3 regions of the Photobacterium piscicola genome follow, and region 1 is predicted to be linked to each of the others. Evidence: riboswitches for the same ligand, from Rfam matches in the RefSeq annotation. Region 1 holds a riboswitch; each other region holds the start of a gene.
What was found. Region 1 has a riboswitch for thiamine pyrophosphate ahead of thiD (bifunctional hydroxymethylpyrimidine kinase/phosphomethylpyrimidine kinase). Riboswitches for the same ligand answer to the same signal wherever they lie in the genome.
Positions count from the first base shown of each region.

Region 2: another riboswitch for thiamine pyrophosphate. It lies ahead of thiB (thiamine ABC transporter substrate binding subunit); the one in region 1 lies ahead of thiD (bifunctional hydroxymethylpyrimidine kinase/phosphomethylpyrimidine kinase).
Region 3: another riboswitch for thiamine pyrophosphate. It lies ahead of thiC (phosphomethylpyrimidine synthase ThiC); the one in region 1 lies ahead of thiD (bifunctional hydroxymethylpyrimidine kinase/phosphomethylpyrimidine kinase).

Region 1 covers NZ_CP175535.1:833,400-837,592, reverse strand. Annotated here, with positions in the region: gene ACJZU6_RS18345 (DUF4365 domain-containing protein) at 349-849, opposite strand; TPP riboswitch at 1,289-1,389, shown strand; gene thiD (bifunctional hydroxymethylpyrimidine kinase/phosphomethylpyrimidine kinase) at 1,497-2,339, shown strand; gene ACJZU6_RS18335 (ABC transporter ATP-binding protein) at 2,329-3,096, shown strand; partial or broken gene ACJZU6_RS18330 (ABC transporter permease) at 3,167-3,892, shown strand; gene ACJZU6_RS18325 (ABC transporter substrate-binding protein) at 3,957-4,193, shown strand, end outside.
Region 2 covers NZ_CP175534.1:3,078,097-3,082,289, forward strand. Annotated here, with positions in the region: gene leuD (3-isopropylmalate dehydratase small subunit) at 1-358, shown strand, start outside; gene ACJZU6_RS14390 (DUF547 domain-containing protein) at 480-1,262, shown strand; TPP riboswitch at 1,291-1,407, shown strand; gene thiB (thiamine ABC transporter substrate binding subunit) at 1,516-2,514, shown strand; gene thiP (thiamine/thiamine pyrophosphate ABC transporter permease ThiP) at 2,527-4,134, shown strand; gene thiQ (thiamine ABC transporter ATP-binding protein) at 4,127-4,193, shown strand, end outside.
Region 3 covers NZ_CP175534.1:271,174-275,366, reverse strand. Annotated here, with positions in the region: rRNA gene ACJZU6_RS01350 (23S ribosomal RNA) at 1-9, shown strand, start outside; rRNA gene rrf (5S ribosomal RNA) at 148-263, shown strand; gene ACJZU6_RS01340 (hypothetical protein) at 324-518, shown strand; gene crcB (fluoride efflux transporter CrcB) at 562-945, opposite strand; gene ACJZU6_RS01330 (universal stress protein) at 1,150-1,572, shown strand; TPP riboswitch at 1,699-1,796, shown strand; gene thiC (phosphomethylpyrimidine synthase ThiC) at 1,914-3,824, shown strand; gene thiE (thiamine phosphate synthase) at 3,828-4,193, shown strand, end outside.

The sequences.
Region 1 (4,193 bases):
ACTAATAGTCGTCAGCAGAACATCAGAGAACATAGGACAGCCATATGTTTATATTTATGGCTGTCCTGTCTTTCGTTGTCCATGCTGTCAGCATGCCATGCAATTGGCGGGGATTTTTCGATCCAGATAAAAACGTAAAATAATAAGGATAATGGTATTAACGCATAATAATTAAAGAGGATCTAATTATAAATCAATGAATTAAATTGATTGGTTAACGCCAAGGATAACGCTCGACTTCTTTTCAGCACCACCCTTCATAATATTCACAACATTTACTTATAAAGCCGATCGGGCTTATCCAACACTTCGGATAGGTGTCGGCTGCACGACACATATCCTTATGTGTTAGACGAAATCTGCCAAAGTTATTTTTTCACGAGTTCCAAGCTTCTTTTGTTGAATATATTCAATATAACTACGAATATGCGGCCAATTTATTTCAGATAACTTATTAGTCCGAGGGATATGAACTGTCATTGTCTCATTTTCTTGATTAGGTTCATCAACTTGACTAAGTAACTGCCAATAAGCACAGTTCTCATCTGCGATATATTTGACGATCATTACAACTTGCAATTTATTTATTAGCAAATTATATGTAGACAAATTTAAGCGTACTTTTTCACAGGTTTCATCTGCGTTTTTAGTAGAAGTTCCAGACGCTTTCAGTTGAACTAAAATTTCTCGTCCCGAAGCAAAACCCTCATCGTAGATGCTTACTATTAAATCAATGCCATAATCAGACTCAGGTTCAGTAGTTTCCCACCCCCTAGGTAAACATTGTTGAAAATACATATTTGAATCTCTTTCAAGACAATGAGATTCTGGCCTTTGTGGTAATTTCATTCAATTCCTCTTAACTTATAATTTCGCCTAACAACTTATTATATTAACAACTTGCCCGAATTTGTTCTTTGAACATGCGCCCGTATTTATCTCGCAATAATATAAAAATCATTATAAATCAGATACATTTTTAGTTGTTAATCCCGATAGTAATCACAAAATCGGGCACTTACTATCTAGAACATAGGGCAACCATATCTATACTTTAAAAATTAAACGCACGGTTAGTAGATTCCCTATCGCCCTCATGGGCATTAAAACAGTCGTGCCCCATTTGAAAAAATGACGATCGTTGATACATAAAAAACCACACTCCATCACAACGATTAAATATTCACCAAATTAATATGTTATGTGTTAACAATCTCGCGTAGTATTCGTAACGTGTTATTTCTTAATAAAATAGAGTGACAATTAAATTATTCTGAATTAGGATAATTGCCATTAGTCGGGGGGCGTTAAGCTGAGATCACTGTAATGGTGGGACCCGTTGAACCTGAACCAGTTAACACTGGCGGAGGGAACTAACTATCAACGGATTATCAACGTTAATAGATGCAAGCTAAGTCAACTGCACACTCTCATAGCGCAGTTTACACTTCCTGCTTGATAACTTGTTCCTGATGCTAGCGCGTAAGGAATGAAGTATGTCACACACCCCATCATCGCATCACACAACTACCCCTATTGTATTGACGATTGCAGGATCAGACAGTGGCGGCGGCGCGGGTATTCAAGCTGATATTAAAGCCATTTCAGCAACAGGTAGTTATGCTTGCTCGGTTATTACGGCGATTACCGCTCAAAATACGCAAGGCGTTAGCGGCATACTAGCCATTCCTCTTGATATGGTTGAGCAACAGCTGGACGCCGTATTCAGCGATTTAAATATTCAAGCCGTCAAAATTGGCATGCTCGCCGACAGTGATATTATTCAGCTGGTTGCGGCTAAAATTCGTCATTACCAACCACCATTTTTAGTCATTGATCCAGTGATGGTTGCCACAAGCGGTGATGTATTATTACAACAACATGCCATTACTACCCTCAAAACAGAATTACTGCCACTGGCTGATATTATTACCCCTAACCTACCAGAAGCTGCTGCATTAACAGGTTTAGACATTCCACAATCACTGGCTGATATGCAAGCGATGATCAGTGCGTTACGGGAGATTAATCCTCATGCAGTGTTACTCAAAGGGGGGCATTTAGAACAAAGTAGTGATAGCACTGATTTACTCATTCTCGCCACTGACGTTATTGAGCTCACTACCTCTCGTATTAACACCAACAACACTCACGGCACGGGTTGTACCCTATCTGCGGCTATCGCATCTTATTTAGCTCAAGACAATGATCTTACAACGGCAACTACCTTGGCTAAACGCTACATTACTGCCGCCATAACCGCTGCCGATGAACTCAATATCGGTCATGGTCACGGCCCTGTGAATCACTTTTTTGCAGGTCATCATCATGTCCGTTGATCTGGAAATCACCATTACTAATGGCAGTTTACGCTATCACTCAACGAAAAATGACCAGCAAAATAACGCGGTAATTGAAAATCTTAATCTAACTATTGCCGCCAATAAATGGACTTGTCTGGTGGGAAAAAGTGGCTGTGGTAAAAGCACCCTAATCAAGTTTTTAGCCGGATTACTCAACGAAAGTACTCAATGGCAAGGTCAACTGACGATTTCAGACAATCAGCCTTTAACAGGACGAGTCGCTTATATGGCGCAACAAGATCTGTTATTGCCTTGGTTAACGGTATTAGACAATGTTTGTATTAGCAGTAAGTTCGGTCATCACGATTCAATACCCAATTTAAAACAACGGGCAATGACATTATTAGAACACGTTGGTTTAGCAGATAAACATCAACTACTACCACAACAATTATCGGGTGGTATGCGCCAGCGAGTCGCCCTTGCGAGAACACTGTTACAAGACCAACCGATTGTATTGATGGATGAGCCGTTTTCAGCACTCGATGCAGTCACCCGTTATCGCCTCCAAGATCTGTTTGTGAAATTACTCAAGCACAAAACCGTGGTGCTGATAACTCATGATCCTCAAGAAGCAATTCGATTAAGTGATCAGCTGTATATTTTGCAAGGCGAGCCCGCTTTTGCGACTGCGCTATCGTTACCCACATCATTACCACCACGGCGCTTTGATGCTGAATCAGCCAGCCACCAGCAACGTATTTTTGACATATTGGCACACGATCATGACTGATATTACCCGTTTAATCGCTACCAAATCGCCGTATCAACAACGGCACCCACAGCGTGAACTTGCAACACCGATACGATTACTGATCAGTATTAGCGTGCTACTTGGATTATGGCAACTCACCGTAATGGTGTTTCACTTACCGAGCTTTATTTTACCGCCGCCATTGGCTGTAGCGCAGCGGTTAGTCTCCCGCTATGACGTTCTGTTAAGCAATACATGGGTGACCAGCCAAGAGATCATTCTAGGGCTGATACTCGGTTTATCATTAGGGCTATTTTTTGCCTTACAAATGCTGCTGTTTAAGCCCGTTAAACGATGGTTATTACCATTACTGATTGCCAGTCAAGCCATCCCTGTGTTTGCTATCGCTCCGGTATTAATGCTGTGGTTAGGCTATGGCATTGGTTCTAAAGTAGTAATGGCAGCGTTAATTATCTTTTTCCCTGTCACCACATGCTGTTATGACGGCTTACGCAATACCCCCACCGGTTACCTTGAATTATCCGCCACCATGGGCGCGACTAAATGGCAACAGCTTAAATATATTCGCTTTCCTGCTGCTTTACCTGCCCTTGCTTCTGGCATTCGAGTTGCGGTGGTGATTGCCCCGATTGGCGCAGTCGCTGGCGAATGGGTGGGCGCGAGCGAAGGCTTAGGCTATTTAATGCTCCAAGCCAATGCACGAATGATGATTGATGAAATGTTCGCAGCGCTATTTATTTTATCGCTGTTATCAATATCGCTGTATTTCATCACGGACAGATTATTAAAGCGCCTGATCCCGTGGCAACCGTAAACCCCGCTTAAATAGAAAAATGTAACCAGTACTCATTTAATACTTAATATTTAAAGGATCTATTGTGAAACGTATTTTGTTAATTACTTCAACAATGTTATTGCTGTTTGGCCTATCGGTGAGTGCAGAAGCTGCAACCGCTTCCCAAAAGCTCACCAAAGTAAGCCTAATGCTTGATTGGTTTGTTAACCCAAATCATGGTCCGATTATTATTGCTCAAGAACGCGGGTATTTTAAACAGCATGGAATCGAGGTTGATATTCAGCAACCTGCCGATCCATCATTACCACCGAAATTAGTC
Region 2 (4,193 bases), on a different replicon from region 1:
ATCATCGCGTGAACATGCACCATGGGCGTTAGCCGATTACGGCATTAAAGTAATGATCGCCCCTAGTTTTGCTGATATTTTTTATGGCAATTCAATCAATAACCAAATGATCCCTGTTCGTCTTACAACGCCACAGATTGATGCGTTATTTGATTATGTAGCAACCACTGAAGGGGCAAAAATCACCGTAGATCTAGCGGCTATGACAGTAACAGCGAACGGTAACCAATATTCATTTGAAATTGACGAATTTCGACGTCACTGTCTATTAAACGGATTAGATAACATAGGCTTAACCCTGCAATACCAAGCGAAAATTGCTGAATATGAAGCTAATATTCCTACTTATCTCGCTTAAATTAACTAATCTTAATACTAATGCCTGTTAATCTCAGGCATTAGTATCGCCCTACTCGGCTGTAATAAATCAGATATCATTACGGTCTTCTGTTGATATCTCTTTTTATAACAGGTTCAATATGCGTATTGTGTTTAGCTTATTGTTGATTTTCGCTTCTTGGTCTCTATGTGCCGCCCCGAAAGCGGATCTATTACCTTATTGGCAAGATCAGGTGGCCAGCAATCAACGCGATATCAATCATCACCCATGGCAACAATTATTAACTAAATACTTAGTTGTTAGCCCACAACAAACACTGTTTCGTTACAGCGCAGTGACTCCCGCCGATAAACAGCAATTACAGAATTATATTAATCAGTTAGCTAAACTTGATCCACGCCAATATAATCGTAATGTTCAGTTTGCTTATTGGGTGAATCTTTATAATGCGCTGACAGTACAATTGATCATTGATAATTACCCAATCACATCAATTACTAAACTCGGTGGTTTTTTCAGTTTTGGACCTTGGGATCAACCTATCGTCACCATCACAAATAAAACCTTAAGTTTAAATGACATTGAACATCGTATATTACGTCCGATTTGGCGCGATCCTCGCATTCATTATGCGGTTAATTGTGCCAGCTTAGGTTGTCCTGACTTACTGCCTCAAGTATTTGATAGTCATCACCTTGATCGACAACTCAACAATGCTGCCAGCCGTTTTATTAATAGTAATAAAGGGGTACGTACCAACTTAAAACAAACAACTTTATCGTCAATTTATGATTGGTATAGCGTTGATTTTGGTAATCGACAGGCCTTATTGCAGCATATAAACCATTATCGAGTGCATAAAAAAATCAATGGCGATAACATTAAATTTGATTACAACTGGCAGTTAAATCAGAAGCTATAACTTAGTACAAGTTACAGGTACAATGCTCGTGTTCTCATTGGGGAGCCATTAGGCTGAGATTGTTGTTATTATCTTGATTGATATAGCAGAACCCATTGAACCTGAACCAGGTAATGCTGGCGTAGGAATTGAGAAACGCATGGGTATTTTACCCCTGTCTAGCTGCTATTACAGCATGCTGCTACTACCTCTCAAGCCTGTGCCGCTCTCTCTTTTTATTTTGTTCGCAGGATGCTGACATCAGGAGCGCATAGTGAAAATCAGTTACACACTTTTACCGCTAATATCGATAGCGTTACTCTCAAATAACGTCTTGGCGGCCGATAATACCCTTAATGTTTATACCTACAGCTCGTTTTCATCCGAGTGGGGGCCTGGACCTATTATCAAAAAAGCCTTTGAAGCCCAATGCGATGGTTGCAAAGTTAACTTTGTCTCTTTAGAAGATGGCGTATCAATTCTTAATCGAGTTCGTTTAGAAGGCAGCCGTAGCCAAGCGGATATTCTATTGGGGCTTGATAACAACCTGATGACTGAAGCTAAACAAACGGGACTACTGGCAAAACAACATGTTGATCTAAGTAAATTAACCTTACCTAAAGGTTGGCATGACGATACCTTTATTCCTTTTGATTATGGCTATTTTGCGTTTGTTTATGACAGCACCAAATTACCCCATCCACCCACCAGTTTAAAAGCGCTGGTTAACGATCAAAACATCAGTGTCATCTACCAAGATCCGCGCACCTCAACCCCAGGTCAAGGGCTGATGTTATGGATAAAATCAGTGTACGGCGATAAAGCGACTGCCGCATGGCAACAACTTGCTAAACACACAGTAACGGTAACAAAAGGCTGGTCAGAAGCTTACAGCATGTTCCTTGATGGTGAAGCTGATATGGTATTGTCTTACACCACCTCACCGGCTTATCACATTATGGAAGAGCATAAAAATCAGTATAAAGCGGCCAACTTTAAAGAAGGTCATTACATGCAGGTTGAAGTTGCCGCCAAAATGAAAAATAGCCCACATCCTAAACTAGCAGATCAATTTATGCAGTTCATTGTCAGTGATGGGTTTCAATCTCAAATTGCGACCCACAACTGGATGTATCCTGTTACTAAACAACCACTGCCCGCCGCATTTAATCAATTAAGCGTGCCAGATAAAGCATTAGAATTTAGTGCTGATGAAGTGGCTCACAAGCGTAAAGAATGGATTCGAGAATGGCAGCAAGCGCTGACCCAATAATGGCATACCGTTGTGAATAAACGTGTAACTCAACTTCTGCCCGGACTATTAAGTGTCGGGCTTATTTTATTACTGGTGATCGCCGCGATCACCAGCCTTATACTTCATGCTGGGCAATGGCAACTGAGTAGCTTATGGCATGATCCTTATCTACGTCATGTGACGCGATTTAGTTTTTACCAAGCCTTGCTGTCTACTTTACTCAGTATTGTGCCTGCAATTGCGATTGCTTACGCACTATCACGACGCAATTTTATAGGTAAACAACTGTTATTACGTTTGTTTGCGATGACGCTAGTGATGCCTGTATTAGTGGCGGTGTTTGGCTTATTAGCGATCTACGGCAAAAGCGGTATCATTAGCCATGGGTTAAGCTGGCTCGGATTACCCCGACTAAACATTTATGGTTTAAGTGGCATTTTACTGGCACATGTGTTTCTCAACTTACCATTAGCGGTACGCTTTTTACTCCAAAGTCTAGAATCAATTCCCTATGAACAACATCAATTAGCCGCCCATTTAGATCTTCGTGGCTGGTATAAATTCAAACTTGTCGCTTGGCCTCGGTTACGTCAACAATTGCCCCATGTGGCGGGGCTTATTTTCATGCTGTGTTTTACCAGTTTTGCGGTGATCATGTCACTGGGGGGCGGTCCTAAATCAACCACCATTGAACTGGCAATTTACCAAGCGATTCGCTATGACTTCGATCTTGCTACTGGTGCTATTTTAGCGCTGTGGCAAATGTTACTTTGTGGAGGATTAGTGTTACTTAGCCATCGCTTTGCCAAACCACTAGCAACCTTTAGTGCCTCTGTGGGTAAAAATGTGGTTAATTATCAAGATAATTGGCGTGCAAAATGGTGGGATTGGAGTTGGATCGTGGCTGCAATATTGCTGGTTATCCCACCAATTATTGCAGTTTTTGTTGCTGGATTAAACCGTCAACTGCCGCAGTTATTACAACAACCGGCACTGTGGCATGCAGTCGCTAATTCACTTGAAATTGCGGTCATGGCATGTAGCTTAGCGTTTGTTTTTGGCATGATGATCTTACTCGCGAGTCGACAATTACGCTTAAATAAACAACGTTTGAGTGCCGATAGTATTGAAATGATCGGCACCATTATTTTAGTTACTCCAGGGCTAGTATTAAGTACCGGTATTTTCTTATTACTGCGCCAATATACCGATGCCTATGGCGCTGCTTTTTGGGTTGTAGTGGGGGTTAATGCTTTAATGGCACTGCCTTATGTGATCAAAACCCTTAGCCAACCTATGCTACATATTGCTCAACAATACAATACGTTATGTCATAGTTTAGGCATGCGTGGTTGGTCTCGATTACGACTTGTAGAGTGGCGAGCACTGCGTAAACCGATTGCACAGTCATTGGCTATCAGCTTAGTATTGTCACTGGGTGATCTTGGGGCAATTGCTTTATTTGGTAGCCAAGATTTTCAAACGCTACCACTGTATTTATTCCAATTAATGGGTAGCTATCGCATGGATGGTGCTGCTGTGGCGGCATTATTATTGTTATTACTCAGCTTAGGTTTATTCAGCGCGATTGAATATTGTTTCCAGCCTCGGCGTACCAAAGGCAAACACCATGCTTGATATAAACCAATTATGTTATACCTATCAACCTCAACGCCAACATGAACATCCTATGCAGT
Region 3 (4,193 bases), on a different replicon from region 1:
CTTAACCATACAACACCCAAGGGGTTTTTCTTCTCTAAAGAGAAGAGACGGACTCTACAAACGCTTGAATGCGTGTTGAGAACAACTAGTCAGATTTTTCCCAGATTGCTATTTATTGCCATAAGGCGATAAATAAAACAGAATTTGCTTGGCGACCATAGCGTTATGGACCCACCTGATCCCATGCCGAACTCAGTAGTGAAACGTAATAGCGCCGATGGTAGTGTGGGGTCTCCCCATGTGAGAGTAGGACATCGCCAGGCTTCAAATTTTAAAAGGCCATCCGTAAGGATGGCCTTTTTTCGTTTATAACGAAAAAAGTAATGACAGATATTCAGTTTGATATATCGTTTCCTGCGTTTCCTGCGTTTCCTGCGTTTCCTGCGTTTCCTGCGTTTCCTGCGTTTCCTGCGTTTCCTGCGTTTCCTGCGTTTCCTGCGTTTCCTGCGTTTCCTGCGTTTCCTGCGTTTCCTGCGTTTCCTGCGTTTCCTGCGTTTCCACTATTCTCTTTATCTTGACGAAAAAAAACCGCCTTGCGGCGGTTATATGTTTGAATGATTATTAGCTTTTCATCATTAGTTGATAGCCAATATAACAAGCAAACAAACTGACGGTTACGTTAAGTACGATGTTTAAGCCAGCCTTAATAAACTCACCTTGCTGCATCATTACAATGTTATCCATTGAAAAGGTTGAGAAGGTAGTTAATGCTCCAAGAAAGCCTAAGCCAATCATTGGGCGCCATGGTGCTGCCTCAATCATTCCTTGATTTAATCCCGACATTAATAGCCCCATAATTAGCGAACCAATAATATTGACGGTTAATGTTCCGTATGGGAAGCCACGGCCAAATAAAATAACGCAAAGCTCCGAAATTAAGTATCGTGAGCAGGCGCCGAATGCACCACCAATTGCGATGAATCCTAGTAATATATATTGGCTCATTGGTATCTCGTTTCAGTTAAAAGTGATAATTAAAAACCGTCATAATAATCGCTTGTTGAGTTGGTTAATACTCTCGATAACTGCAATCATTGATTTAAGCGTAAATTAAAATGTCGGCACATAGTTGGTTGTATAGCTACATTTATAGCATCATAATCACAACTAAGAAATTAACTACTGGGCGTTGGCTCATGGAGATAGGCTATGTCGCTATATCAAACAATATTACTTGCTGTTAATCCTGAAGATAAATTTGCGCATAAATTAATGGTAAAAGCTGGAATCATTGCGGACCAAAATAATGCTGAACTGCATGTTGCTTATGTTGAGCCTGGTGTTGGTAATGTGAGTTTTATTGATGTTGAGATTGAACTGCAAGAAGAGCACGATGCAATTGCTAAACAGCGGATGTCACAATTATCAGAGTTAGCGGCAGCTTCATCTTACCCTGTTTCGGGATTACATATTGCTAATGGTGATATTACTAAGCATATCGAAGAATTAGCTGAAAAAGTTGAAGCTAAGTTGGTTATTACGGGTTATCACAAATCTACTATTCATCTTTTTGGTGATGTAAGTGAAACATTAGCTCAGCACCTTAAGTGTGATGTACTTATCTCACAATAAACATTGTAGTGATTACCATGAAATTAAAAGCCGTGGAAAATTGCACGGCTTTTTGCTATCTGTCACTGTGTGTTGTTCATTGTTAATAAACTGTTGCGATTACAACCAAAGTACTTATACTAATTCACTTACTTGTCGGAGTGCCATATGGCTGAGACCGCATTGCGGGATCCGTTGAACCTGATCAGGCTAATACCTGCGAAGGGAACAAGAGGTTATCTTTACTGCATATCCTTATTGAGGATCACTGTATGTATTTGATGATGCATAACTGTATGCATTGCTCTTGTTTACGCCCATCTGATAAGCATTTTTCCCTATAACATTGAAAGGAAATTGCTGTGTCGAATCGCAAGCAAGCGAGATTGGAAGCGAAACAATTTATCGAGTCATTAACGGCTCAACCCTATCCTAATTCACGAAAAGTCTATATTACTGGTAGTCGTGCTGATATTTCAGTACCGATGAGAGAGATCGCTTTAGCTGATAGCCTTATTAGTGGTCCTAAACAAAGCCCTATTTTTGAACCGAACCAACCGATTCATGTTTATGATACTTCTGGATTTTATACCGATCCCGACCACTCTATAGATATTTATCGTGGTTTGCCCCCTGTGCGCGAAGGGTGGATCATTGAGCGTAATGATACTGAATTATTATCTGAATTAAGTTCTGACTACGCCAATGAACGCTTACATAATCAGAGTTTGGATTCATTGCGTTTTAATCAGCGCGCTCCAACGCGACGTGCTAATAACGGTAAGTGTGTTACTCAACTGCATTACGCCCGCCAAGGTATTGTTACGCCTGAAATGGAATATATTGCGATTCGCGAAAATATGGGGCGAGTGCCCTCTAATGATGAAACGCTAAATCAACAACATCCTGGCGTTAATTTTGGTGCTAATCTTCCTTTACAAATCACGCCTGAATTTGTGCGCCAAGAGGTTGCGGCTGGGCGCGCGATTATTCCTGCAAATATCAATCACCCAGAAGTCGAACCAATGATTATTGGGCGAAATTTTTTAGTAAAGGTTAATGCTAACATTGGTAATTCCGCCGTCAGTTCATCCATTGAAGAAGAAGTTGAGAAATTAGTATGGTCGACCCGCTGGGGAGGAGATACGGTGATGGATCTCTCGACGGGACGTAATATTCATGAAACACGAGAATGGATCATTCGTAATAGTCCGGTACCAATTGGAACCGTACCGATGTATCAAGCATTAGAAAAAGTAAAGGGCGTTGCGGAAAATCTAAATTGGGATGTTTTTCGAGATACGTTATTAGAGCAAGCTGAGCAAGGTGTCGATTACTTCACTATTCATGCTGGTGTTTTATTACGGTATGTACCTATGACGGCTAAACGGGTGACAGGGATTGTTTCTCGTGGCGGCTCAATTATGGCTAAGTGGTGTTTGGCGCATCATCAAGAAAGTTTTTTGTATGAAAATTTCCGCAGTATTTGTGAGATTTGTGCTCAGTATGATATCTCGCTCTCATTGGGGGACGGTTTGCGTCCTGGTTCTATTGCTGATGCCAACGATGAAGCGCAGTTTAGTGAATTACGCACGCTAGGAGAGTTAACCAAAATTGCATGGGAATATGATGTTCAGGTGATGATTGAAGGTCCAGGTCATGTGCCGATGCATATGATTAAAGCTAATATGGATGAGCAACTTAAACATTGTCATGAAGCGCCATTTTATACACTTGGACCTCTGACAACAGATATTGCGCCGGGTTATGATCATATTACTTCTGGTATTGGAGCGGCCATGATTGGTTGGTATGGCTGTGCAATGCTGTGTTACGTGACACCAAAAGAGCATTTAGGATTACCCAATAAAGATGATGTAAAAGTCGGTTTGATCACGTACAAGCTGTGTGCGCATGCGGCAGACTTAGCCAAAGGCCACCCTGGAGCACAAGTTCGTGATAATGCATTATCAAAAGCACGGTTTGAGTTTCGTTGGGAAGATCAATTTAATCTAGGCCTTGACCCACAAACTGCTCGAGATTATCACGATCAAACCTTACCGCAAGAATCTGGCAAAGTGGCTCACTTTTGTTCAATGTGTGGCCCTAAATTTTGTTCAATGAAAATCTCTCAAGAAGTTCGAGATTACGCGAAAACGCTATCACCAATAGATATTACGTTGAGTAATAACCCTCGTGTAGGTATGGAACAAAAAGCGGCGGAATTTCGAGCTCGTGGCAGTGAGTTGTATCACCCTGCTAAAGAGGATTAATCAATGAACACGTTATCGCTTCCCCCTCATCTAATGCCATTATTAATGCACATCGAACCACTGTTAGTACCTGCTGAGTTATACCAACTAGGCGATACAGTGACAGTAACGGTGCATAGCAACGAACCATTAATTGATATCAAAACTATGACTAAGGCATGCTCATTAGCGTTTAATTTTGTTGCTGCAGATGAAGATTGTGCCCCTCCAACGTATCAAATTTGGGATCAGTGGTTCGCCCCTTTTACTGAATTAGCTCAGTTGCAACAAAAAGTCGCTGCAGATCCTAGCTTAGTGGTCTGTGGATTTCCCGTGAATGATGGTTGTGTGGATATTTGGCATCATCAAGGGCAGGCTCGAGCAGTGTAT